3 regions of the Arthrobacter sp. TJ-254 genome follow, and region 3 is predicted to be linked to each of the others. Evidence: riboswitches for the same ligand, from Rfam matches in the RefSeq annotation. Region 3 holds a riboswitch; each other region holds the start of a gene.
What was found. Region 3 has a riboswitch for S-adenosylmethionine ahead of AC4D14_RS09960 (LLM class flavin-dependent oxidoreductase). Riboswitches for the same ligand answer to the same signal wherever they lie in the genome.
Positions count from the first base shown of each region.

Region 1 (4,406 bases), on a different contig from region 3:
ACGACGCCCGCGACGGCTTGTCCGATGCGCCGACGATTGCCACCGACTTCGCCCGCCGCAGCAGTGCCAGCCGCTCCGGTGCCGAGGGTCCTTCCCAGGTCCGCGTTGGCGCGCTCATGCCCCGACTCCTACAGCGCAGGTCCGGCCGTCCTCCGAGGGCGGTGCGCCCACGTTCCGGGCAGCATCGGGCGCGTTGGACGCATCCGAGTTCGACACTGCAGCCTCGAGCGCCTGGTCAAGGTCCCAAAGGATGTCCTCAAGGTCCTCAAGCCCCACCGAGATGCGGATCAGGTCCTCCGGGATGCCCGCCGCCAGGAGCTGCTCCGGCGAGAGCTGCTGGTGGGTTGTCGATCCGGGGTGGATGACAAGGGTCCGGGCATCACCGACATTGGCAAGGTGCGAGGCGAGCTGCAGCGACTCGATGAAGGTCTTTCCCGCTTCGCGCCCGCCCCGGACCCCGAAGCTGAATACCGAGCCCGGTCCCTGCGGCAGGTATTTCAGTGCCCGGCCGTGGTGGGGGTGGCTGGTGAGCCCCGCGTAGTTGACGTACTCGACGCGCGGATCCGCCTGCAGCCACTCGGCAACAGCTGCGGCGTTTCGAACGTGCTCGTCGACGCGCTGCGCCAGCGTCTCGACTCCCTGGAGCAGCTGGAACGCCGAGGTGGGGGACAGCGCGGGGCCGATGTCACGCAGCTGTTCGGTGCGCAGTTTGGTGAGGAAGCCGTACTCCCCAAAGTTGGCCCACCATTGGATGCTCCCGTAGGACGCGACCGGCTCGGTCATCGTGGGGAACTTCCCGTTTCCCCAGTTGAACCTGCCGCTTTCGACGACGATGCCGCCGAGCGTGGTTCCATGGCCGCCGATGAACTTGGTGGCGGAATGGATAACGATGTCGGCGCCGTGCTCGAGGGGGCGGATCAGGTAAGGGGTGCTCAGGGTGGAGTCGACGATCAGCGGCACCCCGGCGTCGTGCGCCACCCGGGCAAGGCCCTCGAGGTCGGCGATCTCGCCCGACGGGTTGGCGATCACCTCCGCATAGACGGCCTTCGTGTTCTCCCGGATTGCGGCAGCATAGTCCGCCGGATCGGTTCCCGGCACAAAGGTGGTCTCGATCCCGAACCGGCGCAGCGTTACATCGAGCTGCGTCACAGTCCCCCCGTACAGCTGGGAGGCGGCAACGATGTGGTCGCCGGCCTGGCAGAGGGCGGCGAAGGTGATGAATTCGGCGCTCATCCCCGAAGCCGTGGCGACGGCGCCGATCCCGCCCTCAAGGGAGGCGATGCGCTCCTCGAAGGCGGCAACAGTGGGGTTGCCGATCCGGGAGTAGATGTTTCCGTACTTCTGGAGCGCGAAGAGATTGGCGGCGTCGTTCGTGTCCTTGAAGACAAACGACGTCGTCTGGTAGATCGGCACGGCGCGGGCACCGTGGGTGGCATCGGGAGTGCCTCCCGCGTGAAGCGCGCGGGTGCGGAAGCCGAAGGTTTTCTCAGTCATCAGACGCCTGCCTTGGTGGGGAGAGGTTCGAGGTGGAAGTCGACGCCTGCCTTGGCGGCGAGGTCGGCTTCGAGGGAGCGGACAATCGGCAGGACATCCCTGCCGAACGCTTCAACCTCCTCCTGGAAATGCAGGTAGCAGGTGAGCAGCAGGTTCACCCCGATCTTCTTGTACTCGACGATTCGTTCGGCGATCTGCTCGGGCGTGCCGATGAGCTGGGTCCGGAAGCCGTCGTTGTACTGGATGAGGTCCTCGAAGGAGGAATCCGCCCACATCCCCTTCTTGTCGGCCGTTGAGGCCCCGGCCTCCTGCACCGCGTCGCGGAAGCCTTCAACGGCCGGCCGATGGGCCTTGGCGACGATCTCGCGCAGCGTCTCGCGTGCTTCTTTCTCGGAGTCGCGTGCAATGACGAACCCGTTGAGGCCGAACCGGGGCGACCTGCCGACGGCCGTGGCGGAGGCCTCTACCCCGGCGATGTTCTCCTTGAACCCCTCGAGGTCCTTGCCGTTGGAGAAGTACCAGTCGGCAACCCGCCCCGCCGCGGCCTGGGCCGCAGTGGAATTGCCGCCGAAGAAGATTTCGGGGTGGGGGCGGCCTGGAACATCAACGGGCGGCGGGCTGAGCGTGAAATCCGAGATGGAGTAGTACTTGCCCGTCTGCGTGTAGCTTTCCCGGGTCCACAGGCCGCGCAGCACGCGGATGAACTCCTCCGTGCGCACATACCGTTCGTCGTGTTCGAGCCAGTCGAGGCCGAAGTTGGTGAATTCGCTCTTCAGCCACCCCGAGACGATGTTGACGGCCGCGCGCCCGTTGGAGATGTGGTCGGCGGTGATGATGAACTTCGCCAGCACGCCCGGATGCCACATGCCCGGGTGGACGGCGGCGATGACCTTGAGCCTCTCGGTTGCGGCGAGCAGGGCGAGGGAGAACGACGTCGCCTCGTGCTGCTTGTCGGCGCCGTACGACGCCGCGTAGCGGGTCTGCGACAACGCGTATTCGAATCCTGCGTCCTCGGCGATCCGCGCAAGTTTCTTGTTGTACTCGAAATCCCAGCTGGTGCGCTGCTCGATTGTGGAAACCACGAGCCCCCCGCTCACATTAGGGACCCAGTAGGCAAACTTCAGGGGCTGCGAATAATCGACTGTGCTCACAAATCCTCCATCGGTTCTGGCGGTAGCACCCTACTGTCAGCGCGTTCTGCGCTGGCCAGGGTTGCTGCGGCGTCATAAAGCCAGATCTCTCGGCCGCTCGGGATGGTCATTACCGAGTGTGACAGCACGGGTGCCCGGCACCAAGAAATGTGTCGCCCCGGGTCGGCGCAGATTTGGACGGGGCAGGAAGGCGCCGGGTGGACTTGCGGGGCATTTCGAGTATGGTTTGCGTCACGTGGCGTCATCGGCGAGGTTGGCCGCCTGGCTCATACCCCGCGGCGGTGGCCCACCGTCACTTGTTGAGCGAACAAAGGAGCTGGCAGTGGATCTGCGATCACTGGGGCTCGTGGTGCATGGAGGAAAGCAACGGGCCATTGACGCGGCGGAGGCCCTCAAGAGCTGGGCCGCTGAGAACGGCGTGTCCGTCACGGAGGTGGATGTCTGGTCGGCGGACGACGAGGGCCACCTGACGCATCACCACGTGCCGCTCGGCCCGTTTGACCTCGTTGTGACGATCGGCGGAGACGGCACCTTTCTGCGCGGGGCGGCTGTGGCGATGTCCTGCCAGTGCCCTGTCCTCGGGGTGAATGTGGGCCGGCTTGGGTTCCTTGCCGAGGTGGAGCCGGAGAACCTTGTCGAAGCCCTCAGGGCCGTGATCGCCGACGAGACAATCGAGGAACAGCGCCTCACCCTCACCATCCGCTCGAGCAGGCCCCTTGAGATCCCCAGTGAGCTCGGGGCGCTCATCCACAATCCCAAGGGACCCGTTGCGGAATCGCCGCTGGTCCGGGACGACGCGGTGGAGGTCCTGGGCTGGGGCGTCTGCATGGACATCACCGCAATCAACGACGTTGTCTTCGAGAAGCTCAGCCGGGACCGCCAGGCGAGCGTCGCCGTCTATATTGGGGCCCGCCGGTTCGTTTCCTATTCGGCAGACGCCCTGATCATTTCCACGCCCACCGGATCAACGGCCTACTCGTTCGCTGCGGGAGGACCCATCGTCTCGCCCCGCGCCAACGCCCTGGTTTTCACGCCCGTCGCAGCTCACATGGTCTTCGACCGCAGCCTTGTCGTTGCCGCGGACGAGCTGGTGTCGGTGCGCGTGCTCGAGCGCAGCGGGCAGGTATCGATGTCCGTCGACGGCCGGATTGTCGGGGTGCTGAACCCGGGGGACTGGGTGGGCGTCTACGCACGCCCTTCGGCGCTGCGCATGCTGCGCCTGCATGAGCCTGACTTTTTCGGCAGGGTGCGGGACCGGTTCGGGCTGGTCGACGCCGCGGCTGCGGCCGCCGACGGAGATTCCCCGGTCGACTATTTCCCAAGCACGCCCAAGCCCGACGACATGAAGCACGTCCACATTCCGACCCAGCCGCTCGAGTCCTGGATGGGCTCCAAGACGGAGTAGGCGAAGCTTCAGGACCGCCGCGCGAGCACCTCGGAGATGCCCGGGAGGCACCCCTCGTTCTGCAGGGAGGTGGTGTCCCCAAGGGGCGATCCTTCGTACAGCCCGGTCAAGAGGCGGCGCATGATCTTCCCGGACCGGGTCTTGGGCACGTCCTGGACCACGATGACGGCACCCGGCTTGGCGATGGGCCCGATCTCGGCGGCAACGTGCCGGCGCAGGGTGGATTCGACGTCGCCCGTTCCGCCCGAACCGGGTGCCAGCACGACGAATGCGGCGATGGCGTGGCCGGTGAGCGGGTCGGCGACGGGGCACACGCCGGCCTCGCTGACCAGCGGGTGCGCGACGAGGGCCGATTC
Region 1 is NZ_JBZCNF010000004.1:186,555-190,960, reverse strand. Features, by position in the region: gene AC4D14_RS12370 (CoA-binding protein) at 1-118, opposite strand, end outside; gene AC4D14_RS12365 (O-acetylhomoserine aminocarboxypropyltransferase/cysteine synthase family protein) at 115-1,494, opposite strand; gene sfnG (dimethylsulfone monooxygenase SfnG) at 1,494-2,645, opposite strand; SAM riboswitch class I at 2,650-2,754, opposite strand; gene AC4D14_RS12355 (NAD(+)/NADH kinase) at 2,968-4,050, shown strand; gene acs (acetate--CoA ligase) at 4,059-4,406, opposite strand, start outside.
Region 1: it holds a riboswitch for S-adenosylmethionine, as region 3 does, so the genes downstream of both, sfnG (dimethylsulfone monooxygenase SfnG) here and AC4D14_RS09960 (LLM class flavin-dependent oxidoreductase) in region 3, are expected to answer to the same signal.

Region 2 (4,406 bases), on a different contig from region 3:
AGTCATCGTGGTGGCGTACCTCTTCGAACGCCTGCGTGCCCTCGGGTGGTCGGCGCCGGCCATCCTTGTGACGAGCGCCCTGCTGCGCGGCAGCTACCACCTGTACCAGGGCATCGGACCGTTCCTGGGAAACGCGGCAATGGGGCTCGTGTTCGGTTACATCTACACCCGGACCCGGCGCGTCATGCCGCTCGTCGTTGCCCACGCCGCCCTCGACATCACTGGGTTCGTCGGGTTCGCCCTGCTCGGACCGGCAATCGGGGTGGGCGGCTGAGCATTCACGGCAAGTGGGTTGACCCGCCGGGCGGCCCGCCGGGCAAGGAACCGCCGGATCCCGCTCCGGCGCGCAGATGGCGCAGGCCGGTGCGCAGCACCCCGTAACGGCGGATCCTGCGCATCGACGTGGCGACTCTCAGCCGCCGGTCGATGCGGACCGCCCGCCGGCCGAACGTGCGGGCCACCCGAAGGGTGAGCTCGACATCCTCGTCGCGCTCATCGATCGACGTGCGGGGAAAACCGCCCGCGCGCTCATAGGCGGACGAGCGGACGGCAAGGTTGTGGCCGGCGACAATGCGAAGGCAAGCCGGGTCGCGGTGGCGCAGCGCGAGGGCTCCGCGGAGGGCAGGGAAGAGGAAGGCGAGGAGCACGCGGTCAAACCGGCGCCGGTAGGCGTCCGGCAGGGGCACGGACGTGCCGCCCAGCAGTTGCACCGAGGGGTACCCGGCGAACGTGCGGCGGATCCGCGCCGTCCAGTCCGGCCGGGGTTCGCTGTCGCCGTCGGTGCGCGCCACCAACGGAAAACCGTCGGCGATGGCCCTGCGGAAACCGGTGTCGGCCGCCGCGCCGGTACCCTTCTGCTCCTCATCGAGCACCACGAGCGGAAAGTCGCGCCGGAGCCGGCCAAACGCCTCGATGCGCACCCGGGTGTCATCCGACGAGCCGTTGTCCACCACATAGAGCACCATCCCGGTGCGGTCCGACTGCCGGTACAGCGCCTCAAGGGTGCGGTCGATCCCGGGCTCGTTGAACACCGGGACGACGACGGCGAGCCGCTGGGCCATGCCGGACTCCGGGGGAATCCGGTACTAGATCTCGACGAGGCCGTTCGCGGTGTCGAAGGTCACCGACATCAGCCCCGGGGTGCCGTTCGGAGCAATCCACTTGACCGACACCTCGCCCAGGGGCGCTTCGACGGGCATTCCGAGCCACTCGGTCACGCGTGCGCAGGAGCCGGCGATGGTCAGCGAGTCGAGCCGCGCGGTCGCAGGGCGTGCCTGCGAGGGGTGGAGTGCTTCGGTGCCGTCGTCCCAGCGCAGCAGGTAGGGGACCTGCGGATCGGCGATCAGGCCCTTGATGCCGATCTGCTGCCAGGTGAGTTCCTGGCCGTCGGGGAACTTGCGGTTGCCGGGCACGGCGCGCCGGCCCAGGCGCTCTTCGAACGGCGTGAGGTCATCGACCGCGACTACCCAGCCCATCCAGCCGCCGCCTGCTTCGGACCGGGACCGCACGGCCTGGCCGAAGGGTGCCTTGTCCGAGGCGGGATGGTTCAGGGTCTCGACCACCTCGACGTACTGGCCGTTGACGAGGGGCAGAATCATGTTCCGTGTGCCGAAACGGGGGTGGACACCACCCTTCACCGCTTCTACGCCCAGCGCGGCCGAAATACGCTCCGCGGTGGCAGCGAGTCCATCAGGTTCAGAGGCATAAGAAACATGGTCCAAGCGCATGGCTACATAGTGGCACTTTGTGACGCCCGTCTCGACTTAGGAGCACCTTACTTAACGGGAAGTCATATGGGTTGCCGAAATCCGGTCCCTCGGCTTTCATTGAGGCAGGTCATGAGTGCCAGCACACAGCCCCGGCTTGCTGGCCGGCAACCCTCCAACCGCGGTGGGGTGCCCCGGGTGAAGACCAGGCGCAGTGTCACAGGGACGCTGCGCAAGCGCGGGTCCTTACCGATCCACCGTCGCCTCGATGGCGCGGCGTCGACCGGGGCCCCTTGAGCAACAGAGGGAGCGCCATGTCGAGCAACTGGTCTTTTGAAACCCGGCAGATCCACGCCGGCCAGACCCCCGATTCAACAACCGGCGCGCGTGCGCTGCCCATCTACCAGACGACGTCGTTCGTCTTCCCCAGCGCCCAGAGCGCCGCCGACCGCTTTGCCCTCACGGAGCTTGCCCCCATCTACACGCGCATCGGCAACCCCACCCAGGAGGCCGTTGAGACGCGCATCGCCTCACTCGACGGAGGGGTGGGTGCCCTCCTGCTCGCCTCGGGGCAGGCGGCCGAAACCTACGCCATCCTCAATATCGCCGAGGCGGGCGACCACATCGTTGCAAGCCCGAGCCTGTACGGGGGCACTTACAACCTCTTCCGGCACACCCTCAGGAAATTCGGGATCCAAACCACCTTCGTGGAGAACCCCGACAACCTCGAGCAGTGGCGCGCCGCCGTCCGGCCCAATACCAAGGCGTTCTTCGGCGAGGTCGTCTCCAACCCCCGCCAGGACGTGCTCGACATCGAGGGAATCAGCGCGGTCGCCCACGACAACGGCATCCCGCTGATCGCCGATGCGACAGTTTCGACCCCGTACCTCATCCGGCCCATCGAGTGGGGTGCCGACATCGTTGTCCACTCCGCCACCAAGTACCTCGGCGGCCACGGCACCGCCATCGGCGGCGTCATCGTCGACTCGGGCCGCTTCGACTACGGCCGCGACCCGGAAAAGTTCCCCGGCTTCAACACCCCCGATGAGAGCTACCACGGGCTTGTCTACGCCCGGGACCTCGGGGTGGGAAGCGCCTTTGGCGCCAATCTCTCCTACATCCTCAAGGCGCGCGTGCAGCTCCTGCGCGACCTCGGCTCAGCAATCTCCCCGTTCAACGCCTTCCTGATCGCACAGGGCCTCGAAACGCTCAGCCTGCGCATGGAACGCCACATCGCCAACGCCCGCGCCGTCGCGGAGTGGCTTGAACTGCACGACGACGTCGAATCCGTTGCCTATGCCGGACTTCCCTCAAGCCCCTGGTACGAGCGCGGGCTGAAGTACGGGCCGAACGGCACCGGTGCCATCGTCTCCTTCGACATCGCCGGCGGAATCGAGGCCGGCAAGCGCTTCGTCGACGGGCTCGAACTCCACTCCCATGTGGCGAACGTTGGGGACGTGCGCTCCCTGGTGATCCACCCGGCTTCAACAACGCACAGCCAGCTCGGAGCCGAAGCACAGCTCACGGCCGGAGTCCGCCCCGGTCTCGTGCGCCTTTCGGTCGGGCTGGAGAACATCGCGGACATCCTTGCGGACCTCGACGCCGGTTTCCGCGCCGCGAAGGGGGCTTAGCGCGGCGTGAGTGTCTATCCTCCCGGCGCCGCCCGTGCGAGCACCGAGGCCCCGCACCGCAGTGCCGACGGGCTGCTGCGCACCGCGGCGATCGGGGCCCTGGGGCTCGAAACGGGCGGCAGCCTGCCCGAGGTCAGCCTTGCCTACGAGTCGTGGGGGACGCTCGACGCCGACGCCTCGAACGCCGTCCTGATCCAGCACGCCCTGACCGGCAGCTCCCATGTGGCCCGGGGTGCTTCCGACGAGGAAGGGTGGTGGGACCCCCTCGTGGGTCCGGGCAGGGCCATCGACACCGACCGCTACTTCGTTGTGTGCGCGAACATGCTCGGGGGCTGTTACGGCTCCACCGGCCCCACGAGTCCGGACCCGTCGGGACGCCGCTGGGGTTCGCGCTTTCCCTTCGTCACGATCCGCGACTCGGTTGCCGCCGAGGCACGTCTTGCCGACCAGCTGGGCATACGCCGCTGGCATTCGGTGATCGGAGGCTCCCTTGGCGGGGCCCGGGCCCTCGAATGGGCCCTGATGTATCCGCACCGCGTGGCCCGCTGTGCCGTCATAGCGTGCACGGTTGCGAGCTCCGCTGAGCAGATCGCCTTCGGGCAGGCGCAGCTGCAGGCGATCCGGCTCGATCCGGCGTTCGCCGGCGGCGACTACGACGAGGCAGACCCGCCCGCGGCCGGGCTCGGGCTGGCGCGGCGCATCGCGCACATCACCTACCGGTCGGAATCCGAGCTTGAGGACCGTTTCGGCAATGCCGCCCAGGGCGCCGAGCGGCCCCTCGGGGCCGTCCGGTCGGTTGAGCGGGGCCGTTACGCGGTAGAAAGCTACCTCGACCACAAGGCGGAGAAACTCGCCGAGCGCTTCGACCCCAACAGCTACCTCATCCTGACCGAGGCTCTGATGAGCCACGACGCCGCCCGCGGGCGCGGATCGGTGGAGCAGGCGCTCGCAGGGGCCACCGCCGAGTTCCTCATCGCAGCGGTTGATTCGGACCGGCTGTACCTGGCCGAACAGTCCTACCGGCTTGCCGCCGCCCTTCCGGGGGAGGTGCCGGTGTCGCTGATCACCT
Region 2 is NZ_JBZCNF010000006.1:159,537-163,942, reverse strand. Features, by position in the region: gene AC4D14_RS17095 (CPBP family intramembrane glutamic endopeptidase) at 1-274, shown strand, start outside; gene AC4D14_RS17090 (glycosyltransferase) at 279-1,061, opposite strand; gene AC4D14_RS17085 (VOC family protein) at 1,086-1,727, opposite strand; SAM riboswitch class IV at 1,835-1,951, shown strand; gene AC4D14_RS17080 (bifunctional o-acetylhomoserine/o-acetylserine sulfhydrylase) at 2,021-3,337, shown strand; gene metX (homoserine O-acetyltransferase MetX) at 3,344-4,406, shown strand, end outside.
Region 2: it holds a riboswitch for S-adenosylmethionine, as region 3 does, so the genes downstream of both, AC4D14_RS17080 (bifunctional o-acetylhomoserine/o-acetylserine sulfhydrylase) here and AC4D14_RS09960 (LLM class flavin-dependent oxidoreductase) in region 3, are expected to answer to the same signal.

Region 3 (4,406 bases):
CGGAGCGCTGTCGCTGCTCCAGCGGCTCAGCACGGGAAACATCGCGAAGAAGCCCGGGGCGGTGACCTACACCCTCCTGCTCAACGACGACGGCGGCATCCGCAGCGACGTCACGGTGGCGCGGCTCGGCGAGGAGACCTTCCAGCTGGGCGTCAACAGCAACGTTGACCTCGAGTACCTGCGCCGCGAGGCCCGGGAGCAGGCCGCGGGCGATCCCGGCCAGTGGGTGTACATCGCCGACATCACCGGCGCCACCTGCTGCATCGGACTGTGGGGGCCGCTGGCACGGACCGTCATGGCCAAGGTCAGCGACGACGACCTCAGCAACGAGGCACTTCGCTACTTCCGCGCCAAAGAAATCCGCATCGGCGGCATCCCCGTCACCGCAATGCGCCTCTCGTACGTCGGTGAGCTCGGCTGGGAGCTCTACGCAACGGCGGAGCACGGGCTTCGGCTGTGGGACCTGTTGTTTGAGGCGGGCCAGGAGCACGGCATCATCGCCGCCGGTCGCGGGGCCTTCAACGCGATGCGCCTCGAGAAGGGTTACCGGTTGTGGGGTGCGGACATGACCTCGGAGCACCACCCCTTCGAAGCCGGGCTCGGTTTCGCGGTCAACAAGGACAAGGAAGGCTTCAAGGGCTCCAACGCCCTGGTCTCCCGCCGGGAGGAGCCTGCGGCCCGGGCGCTGCGCTGCCTCACGGTCGACGACGGCGTCTCCGTGGTGATGGGCAAGGAGCCCGTGTTCGTGAACGGCGAAGCCGCCGGGTACGTCACGAGCGCCGCCTACGGGTTCTCGATCGGCAGGCCCATCGCCTACGCCTGGCTACCGGCCGCGGTTGCCGAGGGCGACTCCGTGGAGATCGAATACTTCGGCGAGCGGGTCCGTGCCACCGTCGCAGCCGAGCCACTGTTCGACCCAGGGATGGAGCGCCTGCGCGGCTGAGCCCCTCCGTCACAACAAGGCCCCACAACAAAGGCCCCGCTTCCGGAAGGAGGCGGGGCCTTTGCCGTGCCGGCTGAGCCGGCCGATCACGTGTGCCGCGGCCGACCTCGAAGCTGGGCCGGTCCAGCCCTCACAGAATCAGTTCCGTGTCGGTAGGTTTTGGTCGGTTCATTGATTCAGGGAACCGCTTATTATTCCGTGAGATGTCAGCGGGCGGCGGGCTCGAGGCGGTAGCTGCTGCCGTGGTGTTCGGCGGGCAGCCGGTCTCCGCGGCCGAAGAGCTTGTGCCGCAGTGTCCCCTCGACGTACTCGGTGGGATACGCGCCGCGCTTCTGCAGCTCGGGAACCACGTACTTCACCACATCCTCGAACGAGCCCGGCGTGATGGCGTAGGCAAGGTTGAACCCGTCGACGTCGGTCTCCTCGACCCAGGCCTGAAGCTCCTCGGCGACCTGCGCGCCCGAGCCGACGATGCGGGGGCCCAGCCCGCCGATGCCCGCCCACTCGGCGATGTCGCGCACCGTCCACGGCTTGCCGTCGTCCTCCACCTTGGAGAAGTTGGCGACGGCCGACTGGATGGCGTTCGACTTCACATTGCCGAGGGGCTCGTCAGGTCCGTAAGCGGAGAGGTCCACGCCGAACCAGCCGGAGACCAGCACCAGGGCTCCCTCGTAGCTGACGTACTGCTGGTACTCGGCGTGCTTGGCCTGCGCCTTCTCCTCCGTCTCGTCCGTGATGACGGTGAGCAGCGTGTAGATGCGCACGGAGTAGCGGTCGCGCCCTGCGGCTTCGACGGCGTCGCGGATCTTGGTGACGGTGTCCTTGAGGATCTCCTTGGTCGGCGAGCCAACAAAAACGGCCTCGGCGTTGCCCGCGGCAAAGGCGATCCCGCGCGGTGAAGCCCCGGCCTGGTAGATCACCGGGGTGCGCTGCGGGGAGGGTTCGCTGAGGTGGATCCCCGGCGTCGTGAAGTACTTGCCCTCATGGCCGATCCCGTGGACCTTCGCAGGGTCGGTGAAGACGCCGGTTTCGGTGTCCCGGATGACGGCGTCGTCCTCCCAGGAGCCTTCGAGCAGCTTGTAGAGCACCTCGAGGTACTCGTCGGCGTGGTTGTAGCGCTCGTCGTGCTCGAGCTGGTCGGTCTGCCCGAGGTTCCGCGTCGCCGAGGGCAGGTACCCGGTGACGACATTCCAGCCGAACCGCCCATTCGTCAGGTGGTCGAGTGTGGAGAGGCGGCGGGCAAACGGGTACGGGTGCTCGTAGGCGGTGCCTGCGGTGACGCCGAACCCGAGGTGCTCGGTCACCAGAGCCATGGCGGAGACCAGGAGGAACGGGTCGTTCACCGGAGTCTGTGTGCCCTGGCGGAGAGTTGCCTCGTCGGAGCCGCCGTAGACGTCGTAGGTGCCGAGGACGTCGGCGATGAAGATGCCGTCGAACAGTCCCTTTTCAAGGGTCTTTGCGAGGTCCGCCCAGTAGCGCAGGTCCTTGTACCGCCAGGACTGGTCCTCGGGGTGGCGCCACAGACCGGGCGACTGGTGACCGACGCAGTTCATAACGAAAGCGTTGAAGCGGATCTGACGGGGCGAATTGGAGGAATGCGGGGATAAGGACATGGCAAAAGAACCCTTGCATTAGGGCACCACCGAAAGGAAGTGCCGTACTTGCCCTCCGGTCATCTCCGCCGGCCGGGCCGAATCCTCACCTGGGGCACCCCGCTACAGCGAGAGGGTTGCCGTCCAACAAACCAGGGTTTTGCGTTGGAACTCTTGATTCTGAATTCGACCCTACGGGCAGGACGGCGCCCGCGTCGAGAACCGTCCGTCATAGAAAGTCACGAGCCGCATCCCGTGTGCGTCTTGATCGAGCGGGTGGCGAAACAGCTTGGTGGGAGCAGGGTGTCTTGCAAGCCCTGGTGAGATGACGATCGGTAGTGGGTGCGATAACCACGAGGTGGACCAAACAGTCAAAATTCCGAGTTACAATTTCATTACGCCCATCACATGGGCCTCAAACGTCACAAATGAATTGGGGAAAAATTGAAGAAAAGTACAGCAGGATTCGCACTGGTAGCAGCAGCAGGTCTCACGGCAATCTCGGCCGCACCGGCGATGGCAGTATCCCTCCCATTTGCAAACTGCAGTGAAGCAGCGGCAGTGGGCGTCTACAACATCCCTGCAGGCACGCCGGGTTACCAGCTGAAACTGGATGCCGATCGAGATGGGACTGGCTGCGACGCTGCAGGCAACCCTGCCTACGACGCGAGCATCGTGGCCGGCATCGTTGCTCAGAACACTCCCGCAGCACCGTCGCAGGTAGTTCAGATGCCCGTCGGCGGCGCTGACACCGGCGTTGCTCAGGAAGGTACTAACAACATGGGCGCGCTCGCGCTCGGCGGCGGCCTTGTCCTCGCGGCAGCAGCCGGTGGAACTTTCGTGGTGCGGCGTCGCGTCGCCGCCCAGGCATAGTCCACCTACACCAAGAACTGATCGGATATTGTCCTACGCATGATTAGTTCAATCAGGAACCGCCGCAGGAGCTTTCTTGCTTCTGCGGCGGTTGCTCTTTTCCTACTTTCCGGCTGTGCAACCGATGCAGCCCCGCAGGTCGAAAGGCCGGCAACGGTCTCGGCTACCCCTGATCCGGCCTCCTCTTCGGTGCCATCGACCTCGGCCCCTGCGAAGCCAACGCCTGCGCCGAGCGCCTCAGAATCACAACTTCCATCGCTGCCGGAATCGCCACCTGTTGCCTTCAGTATTCCCTCAACGGGCGCGAAGTCGGAGCTGCTCAGCTTGGGTCTGCGCCCCAATGGAACGCTTGAAGTGCCACCCGACGGCCCCGGTGCTCCGGCCAGCTGGTACAACCAGTCCCCCACTCCGGGCGAGCCCGGACCGGCCGTCCTCCTCGGGCACGTGAATGCCACCGACGGTGGGCCGGGCATTTTCGCTTCGCTGCGGCAGCTGAAGGCCGGGGACAAAATCGAGGTGACCCGCGAGGACGGCACAACCGCAGTATTCGCCGTCGACCGAGGCGAGCAGTATGCGAAGGACGCCTTTCCCACCACCGAGGTGTACGGCAATACCGACGGGGCCGAGCTGCGCCTGATCACCTGTGACGGGTTCGACCCGGCCACCGGCCAGTTCGACGACAACTACGTGATTTACGCGAAGCTCGTCGGCTAGGCTCCCCAAGTCATGCAAGTCTTGGGGGACGGGTCCGAGGACCGCGACCTGAACAGCATTAGCGGAAGATCCGACGGGACGCCGCCTTCGTCGCGGAGCGGCCGCACCCCTGCCTGGGCGCTCGAAGAAACACTCATGCAGCAGCTTGAGGCTTACAACGCGTCGCTGCCGCGGCGCAAAAGAACCAAGCCGAAGGCGCGGGCGGTCCCGCCCCGCAGCAAGGAGAGGCACCCTGCAACCCAAGGACGCATCCGCAACGGGCTTGCAATCGCCCTTGTGATTGG
Region 3 is NZ_JBZCNF010000003.1:262,712-267,117, reverse strand. Features, by position in the region: gene AC4D14_RS09965 (GcvT family protein) at 1-943, shown strand, start outside; gene AC4D14_RS09960 (LLM class flavin-dependent oxidoreductase) at 1,150-2,556, opposite strand; SAM riboswitch class IV at 2,596-2,715, opposite strand; gene AC4D14_RS09955 (excalibur calcium-binding domain-containing protein) at 2,980-3,408, shown strand; gene AC4D14_RS09950 (class F sortase) at 3,448-4,122, shown strand; gene AC4D14_RS09945 (matrixin family metalloprotease) at 4,135-4,406, shown strand, end outside.